DNA from 3 places in the Pseudoalteromonas sp. SG43-8 genome. Region 2 is predicted to be linked to each of the others. Evidence: predicted binding sites of a transcription regulator. Region 2 holds the regulator's gene; each other region holds the start of a gene.

Region 1 (4,563 bases), on a different contig from region 2:
TCTTTATAGCTTGTCGCCTCTGAGCCTCCTTGTGCAAGCATAGCCGCAGTGAGCGCAGCAACACCTTTTTTGCCTTGAGGGTCGGCAGCCGCGCCGGTATTGAATAAAAAGTTAACATCGATTAACGGCGAGCTATTGGTTTTATCAAGTACTTTAAATGCAGGTGCCGCGGGTGCTTGTTCAAGCTTTGCAGTAAGCGTATTTAAATTAACTTCTTGCTCAAAACCTGGGGCTTTATCAAGTGCCGACATTGTTAATGTGGTACGTGCGTTATCAGTAAAGTATTTATTAGCAACGGCTTTAATATCTGCGCTGGTGATGTTATCTGCCGATTTATACAGCTGGTTTATAACCTCTGGATCGCGCTCAAAATGCATGTAGCTGGCAAGGGTTGATGCAATCGCTTGCGACGAATCTAAGCCATTAATAAAGCTGTATTTAAGATTCGATTTTAAATCACTGAGCTTTTGCTCATCAACAAGCTCAGTGCGTGCTTTTGCATAAGTTCGATTAACGGCATCGCGCGCAGTGGCTAAATCGTCTGCGTTTTCTACTTTAACAAATACGTGTAATAAACCCGGATCTTTAGTCTCTGGGTTATAGGTAAACATTTGGCTGGCAATTTGTTTGTCGACCACTAGCTCTTGATATAAATCTGAATTATTTGAAAAATAAAGCTGCGAGATTAAATCTAGTGCAGCTCTGTCTTTTTTAGCAGGCTCCCACGCAGCGCCTTTGTACGATACAAGTAACCAATGCCCTGGTAGCGCTTCATCTTGCTGGTGCAAATATTTTGGTGCTTGTTGAACAGGTTCTGCTTTAATGTCAGCAACATAGTTACCCTTTTCCCAGCTGCCCCAATGCTTTTTAACCATTGCCATTGTTGCTTGTGGGTCTACATCGCCCACGATGACAAGTGACACATACTCAGGCTTATAAAACTTAGCAAAAAACTCTTTACCATAGGCCATTTGATCAGGCATGGCTTCTATGTCTTTAAAAAAGCCCATAGTGGTGTGTTTATACGTGTGCTTATCAAACGCTTCTTCGCGTACAGCGCTTAATAATTTACGAATTGGGCTCGCGTTGTTTTTTAAGTACTCACCTTTTACCGTTTGTGCTTCTGTTCTAAATTGCTCTTCGGTGTAGGTTAAGTTTTGAAAAATATCAGCTTCAAGCTCAAGTACTTTATCAAGATGCTGCTTTGAAAAGTTTAAATGGTAATTTGTGTAATCGTTTGTTGTATAAGCGCGGTTATCAACACCTGAATTTTTTAATATGTCTGAGTACACATCTTCAGGGTATTTTTTTGAGCCTTTAAACATCATGTGTTCAAAAAAGTGAGCAAAGCCTGTTTTGCCCTCTTCAACTTCGTTACGCGATCCAACCAATACCGGAATTTGCAGCGACACGACATCAGGGTAATCGGTTTTAACAACCATGACACGCAAGCCGTTTTCTAGCTCTTCAATTAAGTAATCTTGTGAAAAAACACGGTCATCAGCTTTATTTACTTGTTCTTGTTGTGCTGTTGTTTGCGTGCTTTGATTTTGTTGCATGGTGCAACCTGTTAACGCCAGCGATACCGCTAAGCTGGTTGCTAATAATTTAAATTTCATTGTTGTCCCTTTTTAAATTGAGCAAATTTGTTGTCAGATTTAACTCTTTAATTATGCCCCAAAGCCAATAAATATAAGAGCCCCAAGGGAATTTATTATGTAAACAACTGTGTCAATTATAAATAATGGGAACAAGCACTATGAATAAACATCATGTTAATTGAAAAACTTTCATTAAATAAATCTATCTAGACGTCTAAATGGCTGCTATATTAAATCCATCAAAACAAACTTAGCTGGAATGAGGATTATGGCTTTATCACTAAAAGAGAAGATAGTGGACACCAATCAAGGTGTTTATCTTATTGGTACTACCCCGCCTAAAATTGGCACCGATAAAGCGCAATTAAAAACCATTGCAGAAAAGCTATTAGGTCGCTTACACGAAATTGAATACGACGGCGTGATAATTTACGACATTCAAGACGAAAGCAGCCGAACTAACCAAGACCGCCCATTTGCGTTTAAACAAACCGTTGATCCGCGTGAATACAGCCATTTACTTCGTAATTTATCTGCACAAGATGTAATTACTTATAAAAGTGTGGCGCAGCGTGGTGTAGGCGAATTTAAAGATTGGCTAAGTGAAACTAAAAACGACTACGATTTACAAAATGTTGTTTTAGTAGGTAGCCCATCATCGATAGGCGATATAAAGCTAAGCCTGCCAGATGCTTATAAAGCATTGGCTGAGCAATCAGATGATTTCTTTTTAGGTGGCGTTACTATTGCCGAGCGCCATTCAAGTAAACGAAATGAGCACGAACGATTAACAGAAAAAACAGCACAAGGTTGTCAGTTTTTTATATCGCAAGCTGTTTACGATGCACAAGCGACTATAGAGCTAATCACTAGCTACGCACGTACATGTAAAGCGCAGGGTATTACACCACAACGTATTATATTAACGTTTACCCCGTGCGGCGGCGAAAAAACCTTAGAATTTATGCAATGGTTGGGTATCTCAGTGCCAGAGGCAACTAAATGGCGCATGCTTGATGCAGACAATACATTAAGCGAATCGGTCCGTATTTGCCGAGAAAACCTCGACTTAATACTTAAAAGCTGTGCACACCTAGACGTGCCACTGGGCTTAAATATTGAAAGCTTAACAAACCGTAAAGAAGAAATTGATGCATCAATTAACTTATACCGTTTATTAAAAGCTATTATGGAATTAAACCTTGCTGAAAAGCTAATAGCTTAAAGGCTAGATAAGAGCTAATTAACACCCTTCTTGGCAAGCCTCATGGCTTGCTTTTTTATGTCCGTACTTTGAAAAATAAATTAAGAAGTACAAGTAAAAATTTGCAGCTTAAGCTATTCATTGAAGCTATTTTTGGTTATTACTCTCAAGCCTTTTTAAGGCAAACCCCATAGAGGAGCACATAACACCTAAAATAAAACCTATCGCAGAAAAAACTAGCCAAGTTTTTGTGGCATGAGTCATGACGAACTTACTTTTATTATTGTGCTTTTTTAGCGAGTCTATACGCTTGTTTATTTTTATACATTGCGTGGTCTGCATCATTTAATAGCGCTTCAAATGGCTGCTTTTGTTTATTAGTAAAACTATAACCTATGCTGAGCGATAAATCGCAAACGTCTTCTTTGAGTAAAGCTTTTGAATACTCAGAGGATATTTTATCTATGATGTAGCTAATTTTACTTTTATCGCTTAATTGCATTACTGCAACAAACTCATCACCACCTAAACGCCCTACTATATCGGCATCTCTTAAATGTTTTTTTAGCGTATCTGCCAATATAATTAAGGCTTTGTCGCCCACTTCATGTCCGCAGGTGTCGTTTAATTTTTTAAAGTCGTTTATATCAATAAACAAGCAACATACGTCGAAGCCCAAACGCAGTGCTAAATTAAGCTTTTGCTGAGCTAGTAAGTTAAGTGCTCGGCGATTATAAATACTCGTTAATGAGTCTAACATGGCTATTTCGCGCATTTGCTCATAGCTATACACAAGCGCTAGGTCGTCTTCAATTAAATCGCGTAGTTGCTCTATGAGCTCAAAGTATTCATCGGTATAGCTAGTTATTTTAGTGTCTTTTAAGCATAGCGTGCCAAATACTTCGCCTTCAGGCCAATGAATAGGTAAACCTAAGTACGATTCAACACCATCCTCAACTACTTCTGGCAGTGTGTTCCATGCATCGTTATTGCTTGCATCATTAACATATAAAATATTATTAGTTTCAGCGACGTGCCGACAAAAAAGAGGTGTTTGAGGGGGAAGTATCGGGTTGGTTTCAAAGCTTGAGCCACCTTCGTTATTTCTAATAACAACGCGATAACCTTTGCTTGTTGCCTGAACTATATAACCAGACGGGGCTGAAAAAAGCCCCGTGATAAGGTCCATTGTTTTTTGCCATTTATGCAAAGATATTTGGCCATCAACACCAGAGAATGCCCATTTATCAGTTTCAAACATTAACTTTACCTCGGCTATTTAATAGCTCCAGTATAGGCAAAAAAGTAAAGTAAAAGCTATTATTTACGACGTCTACTTGGCTCTCTTTTACCCGTAATGCGTTTTTTATCGCGATCTTTTCGAGATTTATTCGTATTTTTACGATTATCTTTGGGCTTTTTATTTAAGTCAGGCTCGTAACCTTCTAACCACTGCGGCGTTAAACGCGTATCGAGTAATACTTCAATTTCTTCTAGCAGCCATTGCTCATCAAGACTTACCAATGACATAGCAAGCCCTTGTTCACCAGCGCGACCAGTACGGCCAATACGGTGCACATAATCCTCGGCAATGTACGGCAGTTCAAAATTAATTACGTATCTAAGTGTAGAAATATCTAAACCACGCGCAGCGACATCGGTTGCAACAAGTACGCGTGTAATACCCTCTTTAAAGTTTTGCAATGCACGGTCACGTGCGCCTTGCGATTTATCGCCATGGATTGATTCGGTTTTTAA
Region 2 (4,563 bases):
AAATCGCGGCGCGAGGTTTGTAACCTAGTGGGCTAAGTAAAAACCGAGCAACAAAGAGTTAATCGTCCCTAGAAAGAACTCAAAGGGCAGCGCATGTTTGGTATTTATGCTGCGTTATCGCCTATTCATGGGGAATAACCACACTACATAGGCTCCGCCTTGCCTAAAAACCAAACATACTGCTGCAAATTCACCCACCAAAGATCAACACGCCCTAGGTATTATTGCGGATTGGTATTACTTACCAAAGCGCTGGACGGGCTGCACTTAATTTAACGTTTCCACCAGAAGTGCCAGCACCTTTGCCTACACGGCCAACATTTTTATTTTGCCCTGGTTTTACAAGTTCAAATACTCGTTCAAAGTCAGCTATTAAATCGTGTATATCTTCAATCCCAACCGAAATACGAATAAGCGTGTCGCCCACACCCGCTTCTAAACGTGCCTTTGCCTCCATGCCTGCGTGCGTCATAGTTGCAGGGTGACAAATTAAACTCTCTACGCCACCTAGTGACTCAGCTAAACTAAACGTTTTAAGACTAGTTAAAAATGCTGCAGCGTCGTTTATATCGCCTTTAATATCAAAACTAACCATGCCACCAAAGCCAAGTTGTTGTGCTTTAGCAAGCTCATGTTGAGGATGTGACTCAAGTCCTGGATAGTAAACTTGGCTTACAAAATTGGAGCTTTCAAGGTACTTAGCTATTGCTAGCGCATTTTCTTGGTGCTGCCTTAAGCGCACATTTAAAGTACGTAGACCACGAAGCGTTAAATAACTATCAAAAGGGGCGCCCGTAATACCAATATTATTTGCCCACCAAGCAAGCTCATCACCAAGCTCTTGTGTTGCAGCAATAACAGCGCCGCCCACTACATCTGAGTGCCCGTTAATATATTTAGTAGTTGAATGCACCACAATATCTACACCAAACTTAATAGGGTTTTGTAAGGCAGGAGACAAAAACGTGTTATCTGCGGCAACCAATGCACCGCATTGCTTAGCAACATCGGTAACCGCTTTAATATCGGTTAAACGAAGTACTGGGTTACTTGGAGTCTCTATCCAAATAAGCTTAGGTTTAATTGCTAAAATTTGTTGAAGGCTTTCTTCTTTTGTTAAATCTAATACTTCAAGCTTCAATAGTCCGCGTTTTTGTAACGATGTAAATAAACGATAGCTACCACCATAACAATCATGTGGAATTACTAACGTGTCGTCACTGTTAAGTAGCTGAGTAGCTAAATGCACGGCAGCCATACCAGTGGCCGTAATTATGCCACGAGCGCCGCCTTCAAGCTTAGCAAGCGTCTCTGCTAAAATATCACGATTAGGGTTACCACTGCGGCCATAATCATACTCACGCTTAGTATCAAAGTCGGCAAACGAATAAGTCGTTGATAAATAAATTGGCGGCACCACTGCACCATGATGTTTATCAGCATCAACGCCGTTACGTACAGCAATGGTCGCTTTGTTTTTTTCGCTCATATTCGTCACCTGATTAATTTGGATGTTTAGACGTCTAAAAGAGTAAGTTATCCGTTTTAATAAGTCAAAGTATTTTAAAGCTCTAGATGGCTAAAGTTAGGAAAGGCGTTTGCTAGTACCACATTTTAGCTCACAAAAGTGAGCTTATTTTTACATCCCAAATAGGCTTATTAAGATAGATCGGTATCTATTATTTGACTATCTTTTTTAAATCGATAGAATTTCACGCATATTTACACGCTTTTTATACCGTGTGAGAAATTAATAATCTGAGGCAACGATACATCTTATGGCTAAATGGAATGGTGAGTATATTCACCCATACGCAGAACACGGGAAAAAATCAGAGCAAGTTAAAAAGATCACCGTTTCGATCCCGCTAAATGTATTAAAAGTTTTAACGGATGAGCGTACGCGTCGTCAAATCAACAACCTTCGCCATGCAACAAATAGTGAATTGCTATGTGAGGCGTTTTTGCATGCATTTACTGGCCAACCTTTACCAAATGACGATGACCTACGTAAAGACAACGCAGAAAAAGTACCAGAAGAAGTTAAAAAGATAATGCAAGAAATGGGTTTAGAAGTGCCTATTTTAAACGAAGAATAAATCGTTACCTTTTTAATCAAAAAACCTCAGCATTGCTGAGGTTTTTTTGTTTAAGCGTTATATATTACGCCATATAATTTTCAGGCAAGTCAATTTGCGCAACACCCGACTCTACCGCAGCAAGTGCTACAGCTTTAGCTATACGCGGTAGTAAACGCGGATCCATTGGTTTTGGAATAATATACTGCGCACCAAACTCTAGCTTATCTACGCCTGCGGCTTTTAAAACTTCTGCAGGTACAGGCTCTTTGGCAATACTACGAATAGCCTCAACTGCAGCAATTTTCATTTCATCGTTAATCGCGCTTGCACGTACATCAAGTGCACCACGGAAAATAAACGGAAAACATAAAACATTGTTAACCTGGTTAGGGTAATCAGAGCGCCCTGTTGCCATAATTAAATCGTTGCGTGCGCCGTGAGCAAGTGCAGGATCGATCTCTGGATCTGGGTTTGAACATGCAAACACGACCGGTTTTTCTGCCATTAGTTTTAAATCTTCGGCAGCTAACAAGTTAGGACCCGAAACACCAACAAACACATCAGCATCTGCAATTACATCTTGCAATGTGCGTTTATCGGTATTGTTAGCAAAAAGCTGTTTATATTCATTTAAATCATCGCGACGAGTATGAATAACACCTTTACGGTCAAGCATATAAATGTGTTCACGCAGTGCACCACACTTAATTAACAGTTCCATACACGCAACTGCAGCAGCGCCTGCACCTAAACATACAATTATTGCATCTTCAATTGATTTACCTTGTACTTCTAGCGCATTTAACATGCCGGCAGCCGTCACAATGGCGGTGCCGTGTTGGTCGTCATGAAAAACAGGAATGCTACAACGCTCTATTAATGCTTTTTCAATTTCAAAACACTCTGGTGCTTTAATATCTTCAAGGTTAATACCACCGAATGTGTCAGCAATATTGGCAACCGTGTTAATAAAGTCTTCTGTTGTTTTGTGCTTTACTTCAATATCAATAGAATCAAGCCCTGCAAAACGTTTAAACAATAACGCCTTGCCTTCCATTACGGGCTTAGACGCTAAAGGACCTAAATTACCCAAGCCCAAAATTGCAGTACCATTAGTGATAACCGCAACCATGTTACCCTTACCGGTATATTTATATGCATTTGCAGGATCTGCGGCAATTTCACGTACAGGCTCAGCGACACCTGGGCTATAAGCTAGGGCTAAGTCTTGAACTGTTTCAGCTGGTTTTGTTAGCTCAATGCTAATTTTACCAGGTACGGGATGTGAGTGATAATGTAGTGCTTGTTCACGAAAGTCAGACATAACGCGATGGTATCCTGCAATTTAAGTTAAAGTGAGAGGTGGAGTCTTGGGGTACGATACCCTTATTATTTTTAAATTCCAAGCAATATCAGGTCTATCCTGTTATATGCTATATCCTTTAATTTTAAGAGGTTTTTCAGTAACTTTGCAGGATTATATAAACATTTGATAAATAAAAATTCACCAAAAAAGTAAGTTTTGAGGTGCGTTTATGTCTATTAAAATATTAAAAAAATGTATGTTTAACGTATCATCATAAACTTAAAATAACAGCCTACTACACTACTTTAAAAACAGATAAGCCCACGTTAGCTACTTTTATCAACCTAGTTAAAATTTGTACTATTTAAAATATAGAGAATATCTATCAATTTGTCTGCAAAGGTTTATGCATACTCAGAATAAGAATAGGAAATAGTTATGCAAGGTGTGATGTAGCTCGAGCAAGCTAAATAAGATAAGAAGTGGTAAATTTTAGACACAAAAAAAGCACCCTAAGGTGCTTTTTTTAACTAAACAGCAATAATTACTTCTTGCTGCTAAGTGCACCGAAGCGCTTGTTGAAGCGATCAACACGGCCGCCAGTGTCTAAAATCTTTTGCTTACCAGTGTAAAACGGGTGACACGCAGAACATACGTCTAAGTGAATATCTTTACAAAGAGTTGAGCTAGTTTCGAATTTGTTTCCGCATGAACATGTTGCAGAAATTACTTCGTACTTAGGGTGAATACCTTCTTTCATAGGAACCTCTAGTTAAGGCCGCATCGCTCTCCAAACCCGAAGTCTGGCACCATACGTCGTTAAAACAAATTTGTTGGTGGCGGATTTTATCCAACAACCTTCCCCTGCACAAGTATTTATTTATCTTTTCGCTAAAAAAGTGAACAATCTCTTTCTCAAGTACTATTGCTAGTAGGTTTTTAGCGGTATTTTTAGTACATTACAGCATTAATTTTACGGGTTGAGTTGTTATGAGTTTTGTTGAAGTTGCTATTAAAGTCCCGCTTCCACGCACCTTTGATTATAAAATAGAAGAGCAGCTCAGTGGCTTATCAACACCCATACTACCGGGTATGCGGGTTTTAGTACCTTTTGGTAATCAAAAAAAAGTAGCTGTTGTTCTGGGTATTAAAAACAGTACCGACGTCCCTTTAGAT
Region 3 (4,563 bases), on a different contig from region 2:
ACTACGCCAACAATTGAATTTATTTGTGTTTCAAGTTGTTTGGCATTGGTAATTTTTAAGTTAAATACATCTAATATAACGTTACCATTATCGGTAACTACGCCTTGGCGATAAACAGGGTCACCACCAAGTTTTAATAATTCTCGTGCAACGTAGCTGCGCGCCATTGGAATAACTTCTACCGGAAGCGGGAAGTCGCCCAATGTATCTACCAGCTTTGTGTCATCAACAATACACACAAACTGTTTTGCAACTGCTGCTACTATTTTTTCACGTGTTAACGCTGCGCCGCCGCCTTTAATCATTTCGTTTTGAGCGTTTATTTCGTCAGCGCCGTCAACGTATACATCTAAAGCATCAACGTTATTAAGTTCAAACACTTCAATACCTAACGCTTCCAAACGTGCAGTTGACGCTTCTGAGCTTGATACAGCGCCTACAATAGTGTCCTTTACTGAGCCAAGGGCATCAATAAAGTGATTAACAGTAGAGCCTGTACCGACACCTACAATGGTGTTTTCTTTTACAAACTCGAGTGCTGCCCAGGCAGCTGCTTTTTTTAATTCGTCTTGTGTCATTGCTTTGTGCTCATGTATGTCAGAAATATGCGGTTAGTAACCAAAATTAAATGTTACCAACAGTATGTTTTATCTGGGGTGATAATGGTTTTAAGTGGTACGTCCCACGACTCGATTGGTAGAGCATCAACTTTTTGACATTCATGTGCAAGGCCAATTAGTTGCGGTTTTTGCCAATTTTGTTCATGTAAACGCGCCAATGTCCGGTCGTAAAACCCACCTCCCATTCCTAGGCGATTACCTTGTTTATCAAATGCAACCAATGGCATAAGGAGGTAATCAAGCGCTGGTAATGGGCATATTTGAGAGCAGTTCAGCTTAGGCTCCAAGATACCATAGCGATTTGCTCTCATGGGTGAGTTTTTCTCATAGCGCTGAAATAGTAAATTAGCGCCATTAAATGGGTGTATTATAGGTAGATAAACAACATGGTTTAAGTTCCATAACTCTTTAATTAACAATGAAGTGTCTAGTTCTCCGTCGTTGCTTAAATAAATGGCAATATGCTTTGAATTCGTTGTATTTTCGCTTTTTAAGTGTTGAATAAAATTCATTTTTAGCGATTGCGCAGCAATTATTTTCTGATTATTTGACAAGTTTTTACGGGTGTTACGAATTTCAGATCTTATTTGTGCGCGTTTATTGCTCATTAAACTAATTAGCCATTTTTAAAAAGAGAATAAATCGGGAAAAATCAAAAAAACAGCCAGTACGACTAGCAAAATGGTGGCAGTTGCAATCAATGAATATAAAAGTAAGTTACTGTGTTTTTTAGAAGGTGCTAAATCCTCATCTAGCATTAGGTCGTCATTTTGCCATTCGTCTACACTTTCGTCTGGTGCATTTAATTGAGCTTCAGGAAGGCGTTGCTCTAGCTCATCTAGCTTTTCTTCAAGGCGTATTAAGCTGCTAGTGATGTAATCAAGTGCATCAAAAATACGTTCATCACGTTGGTTGTTATTTGCAGCTGCGGGGGAGCTATTTTGAATCGCATTTGAAACAGCTTGCAGCTTACTTTTAATACCTAAGCTTGCTAATAACTTAGTCTGTTTTAACGCTTTGTCTTTATCGCTTGGCGCAAACAGCGGCTTACCTTTAAAAAAAAGAGCTACTTTTTCATCTGACGTTTTTAATTTTTCAGCTAAGCTTGCGCACGCTGCTTTTATGTCAACGTTATCGGCAAGTCCTGCAAATATAACGCGAAAGTTATCGGCCATTTAACTATCCCTAAAGCTTTTATAATGAAATGAGTATATACCTAAAGTACAAAAGAATTCGAGGTCGATTTTATAGTTATTTTGTAGACGCACTACAAACAATGTAACTGATAAGTTTTAGATACAAAAACGGCCCTATTAAGGGCCGTTTTTAATTTTCTTCAACACTTTTTGCTTAAAGGCCAGCGGCTGCACGAAGTGCATCAGCTTTATCTGTACGTTCCCAAGGGAATTCGTCACGACCAAAGTGGCCGTAAGCCGCTGTAGGAAGGTAGATAGGGCGCTCTAAATCAAGCATTTGAATTAAGCCGTAAGGGCGCAGGTCAAAGTGTTCACGAATAAGCTCGATTAAACGGCTTTCTTCTAACTTGCTTGTACCAAACGTTTCAACGCTGATAGATGTAGGCTCTGCAACACCGATTGCGTAAGAAACTTGTAATTCACATTTATCAGCAAGGCCAGCCGCAACTACGTTTTTAGCAACGTAACGTGCAGCGTATGCAGCTGAGCGGTCAACTTTTGATGGATCTTTACCAGAGAAAGCACCACCACCGTGACGAGCCATACCACCGTATGTATCAACGATGATTTTACGACCTGTTAAACCACAATCGCCCATTGGTCCGCCAATTACAAAGCGACCCGTTGGGTTAATGAAAAATTTAGTCGCGCTTGTAATAAGCTCTGCAGGAAGTACCGGCTTGATGATAGTTTCCATCACCGCTTCTACTAAATCTTTTTGCGAAATGTCTTCGCTGTGCTGAGTAGATAGTACTACTGCATCAATACCTACTGGCTTACCATTTTCGTATGCAAAAGTAACTTGAGATTTTGCATCTGGACGTAACCAGTTAAGCTCGCCGCTTTTACGTACTTGCGCTTGGCGCTGTACTAAACGGTGTGAGTAAGTAATTGGCGCAGGCATTAGCACTTCTGTTTCGTTACATGCGTAACCAAACATAAGACCTTGGTCGCCAGCACCTTGTTCTTCTGGGCTAGTACGGTCAACACCTTGGTTAATGTCAGGAGACTGTTTACCAATAGTGTTTAAAATTGCACATGAATCAGCATCGAAACCCATGTCTGAATGCGTGTAGCCAATTTCACGTACTGTTTTACGTGTAATTTCTTCAATATCAACCCATGCGCTAGTAGTGATTTCACCACCAACCATAACCATACCTGTTTTTACGTAAGTTTCGCACGCAACACGGGCATGAGAGTCTTGCTCTAGGATAGCATCAAGTACCGCATCAGAGATTTGATCGGCGATTTTATCCGGATGACCTTCAGAAACTGATTCAGAAGTAAATAAATGTTTTGCCATTGTATTTCTGCTCACAAATATTGCGCTTCACAAACGTCGGTATTAGCGCTAAAAAATTAAGGGGCGTATTTTATCGAAAACAAAACACCTTGCATAGTGTTTTTACGCCTAGACGTCTAAATAAAATTACTAATAACTTTTTGGTCTTAAAAAATATTCATAATGCCTCACTTTTATAGGGTTTTTAATTGCACACAGCCCCCACAATAAGTAAGAATGGTCGATATAAACAAACCCAAGTTACTTGGGTGCATAAACAAACACATAAATACCCGCGCAAATACACATAAAGGTAGGAGAATTCATGCCATCTCGCAAAGAACTTGCAAATGCTATTCGCGTCTTGTCAATGGACGCAGTACAAAAGGCCAAATCTGGTCACCCTGGAGCCCCTATGGGCATGGCTGATATCGCAGAAGTATTATGGCGCGATTATCTAAAACACAACCCAACAAATCCAGAGTGGGCTGACCGTGACAGATTTATTCTTTCAAACGGCCACGGTTCAATGCTTATCTATTCTCTATTGCATCTAAGTGGTTACGACTTACCACTGGACGAAATTAAAAACTTCCGTCAAATGCATTCTAAAACACCAGGTCACCCTGAATATGGCTATGCACCAGGAATCGAAACTACTACGGGTCCATTAGGTCAAGGGATCACAAATGCCGTAGGTATGGCAATTGCTGAAAAAGCGCTAGCTGCACAGTTTAACCGTGAAGGTCACGATATTGTTGATCACTTTACCTATGCATTTATGGGCGATGGCTGCCTTATGGAAGGTATTTCTCATGAAGCTGGTTCACTTGCAGGCACATTAGGTCTGGGTAAACTTGTTGCATTTTGGGATGACAACGGCATTTCAATCGATGGTGAAGTAGAAGGTTGGTTTACAGATGACACGCCAGCTCGCTTTAAAGCATACGGTTGGCATGTAATTAGTGGTGTTGATGGCCACGACAGCGATGCTATAAGTGCTGCAATTGCAGAAGCTAAAAGTGTTACCGATAAACCATCACTAATTTGTTGTAAAACAATTATTGGTTACGGGTCACCTAACAAATCTGGTAGCCACGATTGTCACGGTGCACCACTAGGTGATGACGAAATTAAAGCGTCTCGCGAATTTTTAGGTTGGACTGGCGATGCGTTCGAAATTCCTGATGATATTTACGCACAATGGGATAGCAAAGAAAAAGGTCAGCAGCTTGAATCAAGCTGGGACGAAAAATTTGCAGCATACGCAAAAGCATACCCAGAGCTTGCAGCTGAATATAAGCGTCGTATTAATAACGAACTGCCTGGCGATTGGGCTGAAAAATCTCAAGCGTACATTGAGCAATTACAAGCAAACCCTGCAAACCCAGCGTCTCGTAAAGCATCGCAAAATGCATTAAACGCATTTGGTCCGTTATTACCAGAATTTATGGGTGGCTCA

What was found. The regulator MetJ, encoded in region 2, represses methionine synthesis genes. The targets are predictions, from matches to a motif close to TAGACGTCTAGACGTCTA.
Positions count from the first base shown of each region.
Region 1: the regulator MetJ is predicted to act here: its motif matches at 1,809-1,826, upstream of H5122_RS07155 (methylenetetrahydrofolate reductase).
Region 3: the regulator MetJ is predicted to act here: its motif matches at 3,224-3,241, upstream of metK (methionine adenosyltransferase).

Region 1 covers NZ_JACJEX010000002.1:415,402-419,964, reverse strand. Annotated here, with positions in the region: gene H5122_RS07160 (pitrilysin family protein) at 1-1,619, opposite strand, end outside; gene H5122_RS07155 (methylenetetrahydrofolate reductase) at 1,870-2,826, shown strand; gene H5122_RS07150 (sensor domain-containing diguanylate cyclase) at 3,086-4,066, opposite strand; gene H5122_RS07145 (DEAD/DEAH box helicase) at 4,126-4,563, opposite strand, start outside.
Region 2 covers NZ_JACJEX010000014.1:47-4,609, forward strand. Annotated here, with positions in the region: gene metB (cystathionine gamma-synthase) at 242-1,489, opposite strand; gene metJ (met regulon transcriptional regulator MetJ) at 1,779-2,099, shown strand; gene H5122_RS17500 (malic enzyme-like NAD(P)-binding protein) at 2,164-3,405, opposite strand; gene rpmE (50S ribosomal protein L31) at 3,932-4,147, opposite strand; gene priA (primosomal protein N') at 4,378-4,563, shown strand, end outside.
Region 3 covers NZ_JACJEX010000005.1:243,003-247,565, reverse strand. Annotated here, with positions in the region: gene rpiA (ribose-5-phosphate isomerase RpiA) at 1-578, opposite strand, end outside; gene H5122_RS12135 (5-formyltetrahydrofolate cyclo-ligase) at 632-1,228, opposite strand; gene H5122_RS12130 (hypothetical protein) at 1,247-1,795, opposite strand; gene metK (methionine adenosyltransferase) at 1,971-3,122, opposite strand; gene tkt (transketolase) at 3,427-4,563, shown strand, end outside.